Sinobacterium norvegicum: one gene and its partner. The protein of the gene in region 2 interacts with the protein of the main gene of each other region in a pairwise test. Links are inferred from orthologs where the notes say so. Each region holds a gene or a part of one and is shown on either strand. Other genes may lie near its edges.

The links. Proteins that work in one complex are often made in the same cells at the same time.
Region 1: the proteins of L9P87_RS07755 (region 2) and L9P87_RS02345 interact in binary tests that used the Escherichia coli proteins (3 or more experiments, as listed by UniProt). The link is inferred for Sinobacterium norvegicum from one-to-one orthologs.

What each region holds. Positions count from the first base shown.
Region 1 is NZ_CAKLPX010000001.1:544,350-550,763, reverse strand. What follows is about bases 2,427-5,140. They hold L9P87_RS02345 (DsbE family thiol:disulfide interchange protein), read left to right. Parts: upstream 2,427-3,363; coding sequence 3,364-3,918; downstream 3,919-5,140. Other genes in these bases: ccmI (c-type cytochrome biogenesis protein CcmI), read left to right, coding at 4,430-5,140; L9P87_RS02340 (cytochrome c-type biogenesis protein), read left to right, coding at 3,918-4,433; L9P87_RS02350 (heme lyase CcmF/NrfE family subunit), read left to right, coding at 2,427-3,361. Outside these bases: L9P87_RS02365 (heme ABC transporter permease), read left to right, coding at 1-638; heme exporter protein CcmD, read left to right, coding at 642-839; cytochrome c maturation protein CcmE, read left to right, coding at 894-1,373; more of L9P87_RS02350, read left to right, coding at 1,370-2,426; more of ccmI, read left to right, coding at 5,141-5,704; chromosome segregation protein SMC, read left to right, coding at 5,973-6,414. UniProt on the Escherichia coli protein: Involved in disulfide bond formation. Catalyzes a late, reductive step in the assembly of periplasmic c-type cytochromes, probably the reduction of disulfide bonds of the apocytochrome c to allow covalent linkage with the heme.
Region 2 is NZ_CAKLPX010000001.1:1,729,256-1,734,689, forward strand. What follows is about bases 2,550-5,396. They hold L9P87_RS07755 (protein-disulfide reductase DsbD family protein), read left to right. Parts: upstream 2,550-3,032; coding sequence 3,033-4,760; downstream 4,761-5,396. Other genes in these bases: L9P87_RS07750 (hypothetical protein), read right to left, coding at 2,550-2,846; aroQ (type II 3-dehydroquinate dehydratase), read left to right, coding at 5,037-5,396. Also shown: L9P87_RS07735 (YajG family lipoprotein), read right to left, coding at 1-318; L9P87_RS07740 (DUF2333 family protein), read right to left, coding at 324-1,388; L9P87_RS07745 (copper chaperone PCu(A)C), read right to left, coding at 1,415-1,876; more of L9P87_RS07750, read right to left, coding at 1,974-2,549; more of aroQ, read left to right, coding at 5,397-5,434. UniProt on the Escherichia coli protein: Required to facilitate the formation of correct disulfide bonds in some periplasmic proteins and for the assembly of the periplasmic c-type cytochromes.

The sequences.
Region 1 (6,414 bases), 1.2 Mb from region 2 along the record:
TTACCGGTGCGGTTTGGGGCTTGGCCTATGCCCCCATCGATTACAAGCAGGGTAATAGCTACCGCATCATCTATATTCATGTGCCGGCTGCCTTTATTGCCCTTGCCAGTTACTATGTGATGGCGATTGCCGGAGGCGTTAGTCTGATTTGGAAGATGAAGTTGGCGGATGCGGCGGTGAAATGTGCTGCGCCCATTGGTGCTGCAATGACATTATTGGCGTTGATGACCGGTGGTATCTGGGGCAAGCCTACTTGGGGTACCTTCTGGGTATGGGATGCACGCAACACGTCGATGTTGGTGTTACTGTTTCTTTATCTGGGGATTACCGCACTGTATGAGGCCTTCGAAAACGAAGAGGTCGCAGCCAAGGCCTGTGCTGTATTGGCGCTTGTTGGTACGGTGAATATCCCTATTATTTACAAATCTGTTGACTGGTGGTATAGCCTGCATCAACCAGCGACGATCAAAATCACCGAACCCTCTACCATGCATTCTTCGATGTGGTATCCGCTGATGATTATGATTGCGGGTTTTTACATATTTTATGGCGTGGCACTGATGCTTCGCATGCGTACCGAAGTATTGCGGCGTCACCGCAATCAACGCTGGGTTAAAGACATCATTGAGAAGGGGTAAACAATGCATTTTGACAGCATGCAAGCATTGATAGAGATGAATGGTCACGGTAGTTATGTCTGGACAGCCTATGCCATTGCGTTTGTGGTACTGCTCTCGTTGATTGTTCAGCCATTAAGGGCAAAAAAGCAGTTTATCCGTGTGCAAAAAAATGAACTTAGACGGCAGCAACGCAGTCAGAGTAAGGTATCTCATCAGTAATTTACCTGTTTGAACAATAACGTAAAGTTAAGTGTTAGGAGTAGATCAATGGCTATGCACCCTCTGCGCAAGCAGCGGCTCATTATTGTCACCTTTATTGTGTTAGGCGCCTCGCTTGCCGCAGCATTGGTTTTTTATGCCCTAGGTTCCAATATGAACCTGTTTTTCTCGCCGACACAAATCGCGCAGGGTGAGGCCCCGGTCGATAAGAAAATTCGTGCCGGTGGTATGGTCTTGAAAGGCAGTGTCGTGCGCGACAGTCAATCGTTGCGAGTGGATTTTATCGTGACAGATTTTGAAGCCGAGGTGCCGGTTGTGTATGAGGGTATTCTACCCGATATGTTTGCCGAGGGTGAGGGTGTGGTCTGCCATGGTGAACTTGATGAAAACGGTGTGTTTCATGCGGTTGAGGTATTGGCCAAGCATGATGAGCAGTATATGCCACCCGAGGTCAGTGAGGCGTTAGAAAAGTCCGGTCATACCGAGACGATGAAGCAGCAGCCTGCCTCTGTACTAGGAAATGACGGCGTATGATTCCAGAGTTAGGTAATTTCTCCCTTGTCATCGCGTTTTGTTTGAGTGTCGCGCTGGCTGTTATACCCATGGCGGGAGCGACGAGCAATAATTTGATGTGGATGCGGATGTCTCGCCCTCTTGCACACGGTTTTTTTGTCTTTGTCTTAATCAGTTTTTTTTGTCTTACTTTATCTTTTATAGGGGATGATTTCTCGGTCAGTTATGTGGCCAATCACTCCAATACATTGATGCCAACAGCGTATAAATTCAGTGCCGTTTGGGGTGGTCATGAGGGTTCACTTCTATTGTGGATTCTTATTCTTGCCTCCTGGACGCTGGCTGTGGCGTTATTCTCACAGAGTCTGCCGGATGATATGGTCGCCCGTGTGCTCTCTGTTATGGGAATGATTGCCATTGGCTTCACGCTGTTTATATTGTTGACGTCAAATCCCTTTGGTCGCGAGCTACCATTCTCACCAACAGAAGGTTCTGACCTCAATCCTTTATTGCAAGATTTCGGTTTGATTGTTCACCCACCAATGCTTTATTTCGGCTATGTTGGTTTTTCTGTGCCCTTCGCTTTTGCTATTGCAGCCTTGCTATCTGGTCGTTTAGATTCAGCTTGGGCACGCTGGTCTCGCCCGTGGACTAATATCGCCTGGGCTTTCTTAACCCTTGGTATTGCGCTGGGGAGTTGGTGGGCATATTACGAGCTCGGGTGGGGCGGTTGGTGGTTCTGGGATCCTGTCGAAAACGCTTCCTTTATGCCCTGGTTGGTGGGAACGGCGCTGATGCATACGCTGGCGGTGACAGAAAAGCGCGGCGCCTTTAAAAGCTGGACAGTACTGCTGGCAATTTTTGCCTTTTCATTGAGTCTGTTGGGCACCTTCTTGGTCCGCTCCGGGGTATTGACCTCCGTGCATTCCTTTGCCGCAGATCCAGAGCGTGGGTTGTTTATTTTAGCGTTCCTCGGTGTCGTCGTCGGAGGCTCATTACTGCTGTATGCTCTTCGTGCTCCCTCCGTGGCCAGCAAGGTGAGCTTTAAGTTTTTATCACGAGAAGTATTCTTGTTGATCAATAATGCCATCTTAGTCGTCACGACGATTATGGTATTGCTGGGCACGCTGTATCCATTGCTAATGGATGCCATGGGCCTCGGTAAATACTCCGTTGGGCCACCGTATTTCAATACCTTGTTTGTGCCTTTGATGGCTTTGTTGGTGGTATTTATGGCGCCGGCTACTATGATGCGTTGGAAGCGGACAGACGCTGTTTCACTGAAATTGAAGCTGTGGCTGCCACTGTTGATTGCCATTGTTTGCGGCATTGCATTTCCTTTGTTCTACGATGCCGATGGTTACAGCATTCCAGCGGCGATGGCTGTGACCTTTGCCGGTTGGTTGGTGTTTGTGATGATTGCCGACCTGCGCGATAAAACCCGTAATAGCCCTGGTTTTGTTCGTGGGCTTACAAAGCTGACGCCGTCTTATTGGGGGATGCAGCTTGGACATTTGGGCATGGCTGCAGCGATTATTGGCGTCTGCTTAACATCGCAATACACCGTTGAGCGTGATGTACGTATGGTCGAGGGCGATACTCTCGAGGCCTCTGGTTATCACTTTACTTTTCACGGTACTGAACACGTCGATGGGCCAAATTATAGTGCTGAAATTGGTCACTTCACCATTGATGATGGGTATGGCTATGAGTTTCAGTTGTTCCCAGAGAAACGCCAGTTTTTTGCCTCAGGACAGATTATGACTGAGGCCGCAATCAATGCCGGAATCTGGCGTGATGTTTATATTGCCATGGGTGAGCCTCTTGGCGGCGGCGCATGGGCTGTACGTTTGCATTATAAGCCCTTTGTTCGTTGGATGTGGTTAGGCGCAATATTCATGGGCCTCGGTGGCACTATTGCGGTCTGTGATAAGCGTTATCGGCTGAAGAGGAAGGCTGTCGCACAATCGCAACCGCTAGATTCTGCCGCTGCGACAAGGGAGGCGTAACAATGGCTCGTCTACGCTTGTTTTTACCGCTGTTGTTTTTCATTGCCTTGGCCGGTGTTTTTTTCTCCGTGTTGACCACGGAGGATTACAACCCACAAGAGCTGCCTTCTGCCTTGATTGATCGTCAGGTACCTGCTTTTTCAATTCGATCGCTGGAAGATCCCCAGCGGTTAGTGACGGAGGCTGATTTGACCGGCCGGGTGGTGCTGTTGAACGTATGGGCGACATGGTGCCCCACCTGTCGGGTTGAGCACCCTTATTTAATGGATATAGCCAACCGTTATCAGGTGCCTATTATCGGCCTTAACTACAAAGACGATAAGCCGAAGGCATTGCAGTGGCTGGAGCAGTTAGGTAACCCCTATGATTATAATATCGAGGATGTTAATGGCCGTCTTGGCTTAGATCTTGGTGTGTACGGCGCGCCAGAGACTTATGTTGTCGATAAACGCGGAGTAATCCGTTACAAACACGTTGGTGAAGTGAATGAAAAGGTTTGGCTGGAAGTATTGAAACCTGTCGTTGATAAATACAATCAGCCCCAGGGAGTGCTGTAATGAGAATCGCACTATTATTCATCGGTTTTTTCTCGGTATTGATCAGCCCAATGAGTTTTGCGGTTATTGAAACCTATGAATTTACCAGTACCGTTGATGAAAAACGTTATCAGCATTTTCTTGATGAGTTGCGCTGTCCTAAGTGCCAAAATCAAAACTTGAAAGATTCGGATTCGCCGATTGCAGCAGATTTAAGGGAGCAGTTGCACCTGTTGATCGATGATGGCAAAAGTGACACTGAAATCACGGCCTTTATGGTTGCCCGCTATGGAGAGTTTATTCTTTATCGTCCGCAACTTAACGCTGAAACAATGATTTTATGGTTTGGCCCTGGTGTACTTTTATTATTCGCCGGCATTGTGCTGATTGTGGTGGTTCGGCGCAGTCAGAAAGCGGCATTGAGCAATGCGACGCAGGCGAACGAAGCCAGCACCGATCCGGCCCCTGCCGCCATATCGAGCGAACAACAGAAAAAGTTAGATCAACTTCTAATAGACGGTAAAGACCAATCATGATGACTGAGTTTGTAATAATTGCAGCAATTATGCTGGTGTTTGCCTTGGTGATTATCATATTACCCCTGTTGAGCCGCAGTAGTGCGACAGTCGATATGGAGGCCGAGCGTAAGGCATTCAACATTGCCAGTTATAAGCAGCGTCTATCTGAGATAGAGGCTGATTGCTCTCAAGGCTTGATCAGCCGGGACGATGCTGATCGTTTATCTGCGGAATTGAAGCTGGCTCTGCTAGAGGATGCCGGCACCAGTGAAGCGGTGGTGGCAAGCTACCAAGGCGGACGTGGTTCGATTGTGGTTTGTGCCGTTGTTTTTGCCGGCTTGGCAATTTTTACCTACAGCCAAGTGGGTGCTATTAACGATGTTATTGTTGCCGATAAGTGGCAGCAGATCTCCGCCGCGGCACAGTCTGGTGAAAAGACTCAAGCGCAAATTGATATGATGAAACAAGACCTTGTCAGTCATCTAGAAAATAGCGATAACCAAGGCAATCAGTATTTACTGGCCTCGCTATTAATGCGTCAAAAGAATTACAGTGAGGCGGCTGTATTATTGAAGGCACTGGTTAAGAAAATGCCCCAAGATATGCAATTGGCTGCGGAGTACGTACAGGCAGAATACCTGGCCAATAATCGACAAATTGACGACCGGCTCGAAATGATTATTAGTCGTGTGTTGACCGCGGATCCGCAGCAGCCAACTCTGCTTGCGCTGGTAGCCATGGATGCCTATGGCCAGGAAGATTACACCAAGGCGCTACAATATTGGCAGCAACTGCAGCGTGTGACACCGCCTGATACTCAGAACGGACAGTTGTTGGCTGACACTATCGTCCATGTCCAGGAGCTGATTGCCAGTGGTGGTGCCGGTGAGCAGGCAACTGTTAGCGATCAAAATAAGGCTGTAGCACCGACTGCTGATGACAGTGCGGTTGCCTCAGTTGCCGTGACCGTATCGTTGGCCGATTCCATCGATGTCTCCAGCGCCGATACCGTGTTTATCTATGTTCGCGCTGCCGGTGGCCCCAAGATGCCACTGGCTATTCATCGCACCACTGTCGGCAAACTTCCACTGACAGTAACGCTGGATGACACCATGTCGATGATGCCCGATGTTAACATTTCCAGCTTTCCTCAGGTTGAGGTTGTTGCCAGGGTCTCAAGAAGTGGTCAGGTAACGCCATCTGCCGGTGATTATCAGATAGTCAGTGGCGCCTTTGAACCATCAAAAGCGTCGCCATTAAGCCTGGAAATTAGCCAGGTAGTACAATAGCGACCGGACTTTTTAGCTCGCGATATCGCAAAGGTATTGCTGGGCTATTTATTTGTTCAAGCTTTGTGGATTGAGCGTAGTTGTTGGGGTCGAAAAGCTATACACTAGTTAGCAGTGGTTAGTTTACCAATGTTGTACTGTTTGTTAGGGATTTGCCAATAACTCAAATAATAATTGGCTGCCGATATAACGGCTGTTACAGCCACTCCATGACTCTTTAATTGACCTCCTGTTGCCTGTGCGACGGGAATATTTGAATTTATTCTATATGCGCCTAAAGTCTATAAAACTCGCTGGTTTTAAATCATTTGTAGATCCGACTACTGTTAGCTTTAGCAGTAATATGTCAGCCATTATTGGTCCTAACGGTTGTGGTAAATCGAATACCATCGATGCGGTACGTTGGGTAATGGGGGAGAGTTCAGCCAAGAATTTACGTGGCGAGAATATGACCGATGTTATCTTTAACGGTTCTAACGCACGAAAGCCTGTCGGACAGGCGACGATAGAGCTTGTTTTTGATAATAGCGACGGTACCCTGACGGGAGAATATGCCCGCTTCAGTGAAATATCGATTAAGCGAAAAGTTACGCGAGAGGCTCAAAACAGTTACTACCTCAATGGTGTTAAATGCCGTCGTCGTGATATTACTGATATTTTTCTCGGCACCGGCTTAGGGCCGCGCTCTTATGCCATTATCGAACAGGGCA
Region 2 (5,434 bases):
GGACAGTACCACGGTAATCGCCGTCGGTGCCGAGGGCTGAATAGTGATCACACCGCTGTCGATCAAACCCTGTTGATATTGGTCGGCCAACTGCTGGGCAAAACCTTTATTGGTGGTTAATAGACTGGTCTCGGCATAGGTACCGCCACGGGAGCCAACCGTCATACTGGCACGGTCATCCCGCGCCTGTACCGATATCACGGCCAAACCCGAACGAATATTGGCCGGGGTCAACTCACCATTAAAACTCAATTGCTGGGGGCTTTGAGCGCAACCCGCCAACACCACTATCAACGTCATCAATACCGCACGAACCATTACCACTACCCTCTTGAAAGTAAGTCTCTAAGATCAATTATTGCCGCATTGGCGCGGGACACATAGGAGGCCATGACCAACGAGTGGTTAGCCACCAAACCGAAACCACTGCCGTTTAGAATTATCGGGCTATAGATGGTGCCCTGGGTCTCTTCTAATTCACGGATAATCTGACGCAGGCTGATCAGGGCATTTTTCTTTTGTAACACCCCGGCGAAATCTTTCTCCACCGCCTTTAAAAAGTGAATCAGGGCCCAGCTAGAACCGCGAGCCTCATAGAAGATATCGTCGATTTCGAACCACGAGGTCTTCACCTCCATCATTTGATCGGCGCCAGTCGCCTGGGTTGCGGCGCTGTCACCGGCCAGATCGGTATTGATGCGCGCCTGACCAACACTGGCACTTAAACGCTGTGACAAACTGCCCAGACGGCTCGATACCATGCCTAAGTACATGTGCAGATTATCGGCACGGGCGTAGAACTGCGCCTGCTTGTTTTGCTCATCGGTTAACCGTACTAGGTAGCTTTCAACCAGCTTCATGCCGTCGCGATACTCCGACTCACTGGCCGGCAAGACCCAACTGTTAGCCTGGAAATTAAAGCGGGGCTCGGCCATTGATAACTCTTCATCCTCACGGGATTGAGACTGTGAGCGGCTGTAATACTCACGCATCGCCCGCGATAAGTCGCGCACCTGAATCAACGCACCGTATTCCCAGTTAGGCATATTATCCAGCAGCACGCCGGGCGGCAGTCTGTCGTTGTGGGTATAGCCGCCGGGCTTGTCGAGCAGCGTCTCCATCACCTGCAGCAATGCTGAGGTTGTCGCCACCCCCACCACTTCACGACTTTCAATACCGACACGCTGCGTACTTTGCTCAATGCTAAAGAGGTCGGGTTCGCGACTCCAGTACCAGCCCATTGCGGCCAGCAAGACAATAATGACTAACAGTACCATGGCCAGCATTTTGAATGCCCTGCCGCCACCGAACCAATCCTGTAACTCTTCTCGCCAGCTATTGAGTTGCTGCGCCACCTTACCCGTTGCCATATTACGTCCAAATCTCATTCAATTATTCAATCTGTTGTTCAATATTAGCGGTGTTTAATCGACACCACCGGTAAATCTATCTGCTGAGCACTGCCATCGGAGAACTGCAGCGACATTTCAACATTTTCTCCGGCGCGAAGCGATGAGGTAACACCAATAAACATCACATGATATCCGCCGGGGGAAAACTCAAACTGCTCTCCGGCTGGAATAACCACCCGCTCAACTTGCTCCATACGCATGTTGTTCTGCTGATGAATATGCTGATGAAGTTCTACCCGTTCGGCCGCATTGCTATTGATTGACACCAGTACCTTGTCGGCGTCGCCACTGTTGGCCAGCGACATAAACGCCGCGCTGTTGACCTGTCCGGGAATGACTTCGCGCACATAGGCCTCGGAGACATCAATAGACCCGGCCATCACTGTTGTCGACATAAGCGATAAACCTAATGCCACCCCCATGATCGCCCTGGCAAAACCCATGGTGGAGAAAATATATCTCATGATGCAACTCCTCTTGTATTTTTTATGCCCCATCATCGCCTGTTTTACGGTTGGCAACAAGGGAGGTGGCGTCCGGAAAAAATCATCGACGAGATGTTTATTCTGGCTCAGCTGGCGGGGTGTCTGGCGCCGATGTCGTTGCGGTGTCTGTTCTGTCCACCTCTGCCAGCAGCGGCTGATCTAACAATACCACTCTGGGTAACTTACCCACCTCGATATTGGCACGGAAACGATAGCCCTCGGCCTTGGCCTTTAACTGCTGATATATCCAGCGGCCTTGGGCATCGTTTCTGGCGACTATTAGTAGCCGTGACTGCCATTGGCTGGCCAGCTGCGATATTGCATCGAGCTGGGCATCGACGGCGCTATTCTTCGCTGCTAAATCGCCGCTGTCGAGCAGGTATTCATTGTATTGGCTGTCGGCCATCGGCGCCTTGACCGCTCCATCGTCGACACTCTTATTACTATTATTGACCGTGGCTGGCGGGCTGTACTGTTTGATATAGGCAGCCATGGCGCGGGCGCCGGCATAGTTCGGGTCTATTTTCTGCGACTGGTAAACATAATCCTGTGCCGAGCGGACATTGCCGCGATCAAAGGCCTCTTTCGCCAGGGTGAGATAACGACGACTAATGTGCTTAATCCCCGCCTTGGCGGCGAGATTGTTCGGCTCAATATCGAGAATCTGACGGTAACGGTCATAGGCGTTGTCGCCCTTGGGTTTCATCAGCCGATTACGCTCGAAGGCCTGATCGGCCTCCATTAACATAAAGGCCACCCACTTGCGCTGGCGCTCCGCACTCTGCTGCTGCAGCTCGGCCTTGCTGGGCTGTAATTTGATCGGCACTGACGGCTGCGGTTTTTCCGGGGCGGCGCCACAGGCGGCCAAAAAAACAACCATCAACGCCACCAATAAATGACGGTGTCCTGCCAACTCGCCCGCTCTGTTCAATGCCTGTGCAGCCATCATTCTCTCTGTTATTCCTCAACTAATGCCTGACGCATAATCGCATCGACAAGACTTCGCTAACTTTCGGCGTTAGTATACATCACTCTTATCGGCATATTTGTTGGTATTATCACAGACCTTGGGGAATGTTTTACCATTCTGCTGGTCGAATACTGCAGTGCCGATTAATCACAAGGATATCCGACAATGCCCCGCCAGTGTTTTTCTTTCATTTTACTCACGCTGCTGACCTTGATCTCGCCGTTGGCAACCAGCCAAAGCGACCCCTTTGCCAACAGCTCGACCTCTGGCGATAGTTTTTTAACGGTCGATCAGGCCTATCAAACCGATGTCAGCGTCATCAACGAGCAACTCACCCGCATTCACTGGCAGATCACCGACGGCTACTACCTCTATCGCCACGCCTTCAAAGTTAAAATCAACGGCGACAATATTACCGATGCCGTTACCATTCCTGAGGGACTGGCCAAACAGGATGAATACTTCGGCGATGTAAACGTCTATTACCAACAGGCTGAGATCGACATCACCTCGCAACCAGCATCCGCCTATGACTTGAGCGTCACCTATCAAGGCTGTGCCGATGCCGGCCTGTGCTACCCGCCAGAAACCATCCACTATCGCGTCGACCCCAGCACCGGCAGTGTCGCCCTGGCCGATAGCAGCGGCGGCAACACCTCAGCCGTCACGGCAATCCCAGTCGCCCCCGCCATTGCCAACGATGGCAACAGTTCGATCTTCGTCATCATCATTTTCGCCCTGCTCGGCGGTATGATTCTCAACCTCATGCCCTGCGTGCTACCGGTACTATCACTGAAAGCGCTGGCAATGAACAACCAGGATATCGAGCACTCCCGCCAGCAAAGCTGGGCCTATACCGCCGGCGTTGTTATCAGCTTTGTTGCCATCGCCCTGCTGTTAATTATCTTACGCTCACTCGGCGAGGCGATTGGCTGGGGCTTTCAATTGCAGACGCCCTGGTTTGTGGCACTGCTGGCGTACCTCTTTTTATTCCTCGGCCTGGCCATGGCCGGCTATACCGAATTGGGCAGTTCACTGATGGGCGCCGGCCAGTCATTAACCCAGGGCAACAGCCGCCAGAGTTCATTCTTTACCGGCGTCTTGGCCACCGTGGTCGCCAGCCCTTGCACCGCACCTTTTATGGGGGCTGCCACCGGTTACGCGCTGACCCAATCAACACCCGTCGCCATTATCGTCTTCGCCAGCCTCGGCTTGGGCATGGCCTTGCCGATGCTATTGATTAGCTATATTCCCAGCCTCCACGACAAACTGCCCAAGCCCGGCGCCTGGATGATCCGTTTCAAGGAGTTTTTAGCCTTTCCTTTATATGCCACCGCATTGTGGTTGCTATGGGTGGTCGGCCGTCAAACCGGTATCGACGGCGCAATCACGGTACTCGGCGGTGGTATTCTCATCGCCTACGCACTGTGGGCATGGCGCGGTAAGAGCAAGGCCAGAGTCACCGCCATCGTCGCGCTGTTAGCCGCCTTCTACCCGCTGGCGAATAACCAGTTGCAGCCCCTAAGCCAGCAGAATAGCGTCGCCGACAGCGAGTACCAAGTCTTTAGCGAATCATATTTGGCCGAGCTACAGCAGCAGGGTAAACCGGTTTTTATCAATTTTACCGCCGACTGGTGTATCACCTGTTTGGCCAATGAAAAGACCGCGCTTAGCACCGAGAGAGTACAGGGGTTCTTCAAGCAGCAGGGCATCGTGGCACTGAAGGGCGATTGGACCAATTACAATCCCGAGATTACCGCCACACTGGCCAAGCATGGTCGTGGCGGCGTGCCGCTCTATCTTTTTTACCCAGCCGACAGTCAACAGCCTATTATTCTGCCGCAGTTGCTTACCGCCGATATCATCGAAGATCAAATAATGGATTCACTGTAAACTTAGCGGTGTCAAAATTCGGATTAACTTCGAGGAAAACACGGTGAATATGCTTACATGTTCACCGAATCGACAAAAATAGCATTTTTTGGTTGCCAAAAAGCCAAAAAATAGTGCAAAATCCCTCCCAATCGCTGAATAACGCTTGAAAACCGGTTTGACTCTGCTACTTTTAGAACTTAGCGGCAAGTTAGCGGCATAATAACCGATTATTCTAAGAAGTTTTATTTGGTAGCACATCGATATAGATGTTTTTATCGACAGAGGATTTTTACCGTGGCAAACATTCTTGTACTCAACGGCCCCAACCTAAACCTATTAGGCAGCCGCGAGCCCGAAATTTACGGTTACAGCACTCTGGAAGATATTAACCAGCAATTGGTGCAAAGTGCCAGTGATGCCGGCCACCAACTCGACGACCTGCAGAGCAACGCAGAACACGAGCTGATCGACCGTATTCACCAAGCACAGGGCAATATTGATTTCATCATTATCAACCCCGGCGCCTTTACCCATACCAGTGTTGCTCTGCGCGACGCCCTTGCCGGTGTGGCCATTCCCTTTATCGAAGTCCATCTTTCCAACGTCCACGCCAGAGAGCCCTTCAGAAAGCATTCCTATTTATCGGATATTGCTGAAGGTGTGATCTGTGGCTTGGGTGTCGACAGTTATCA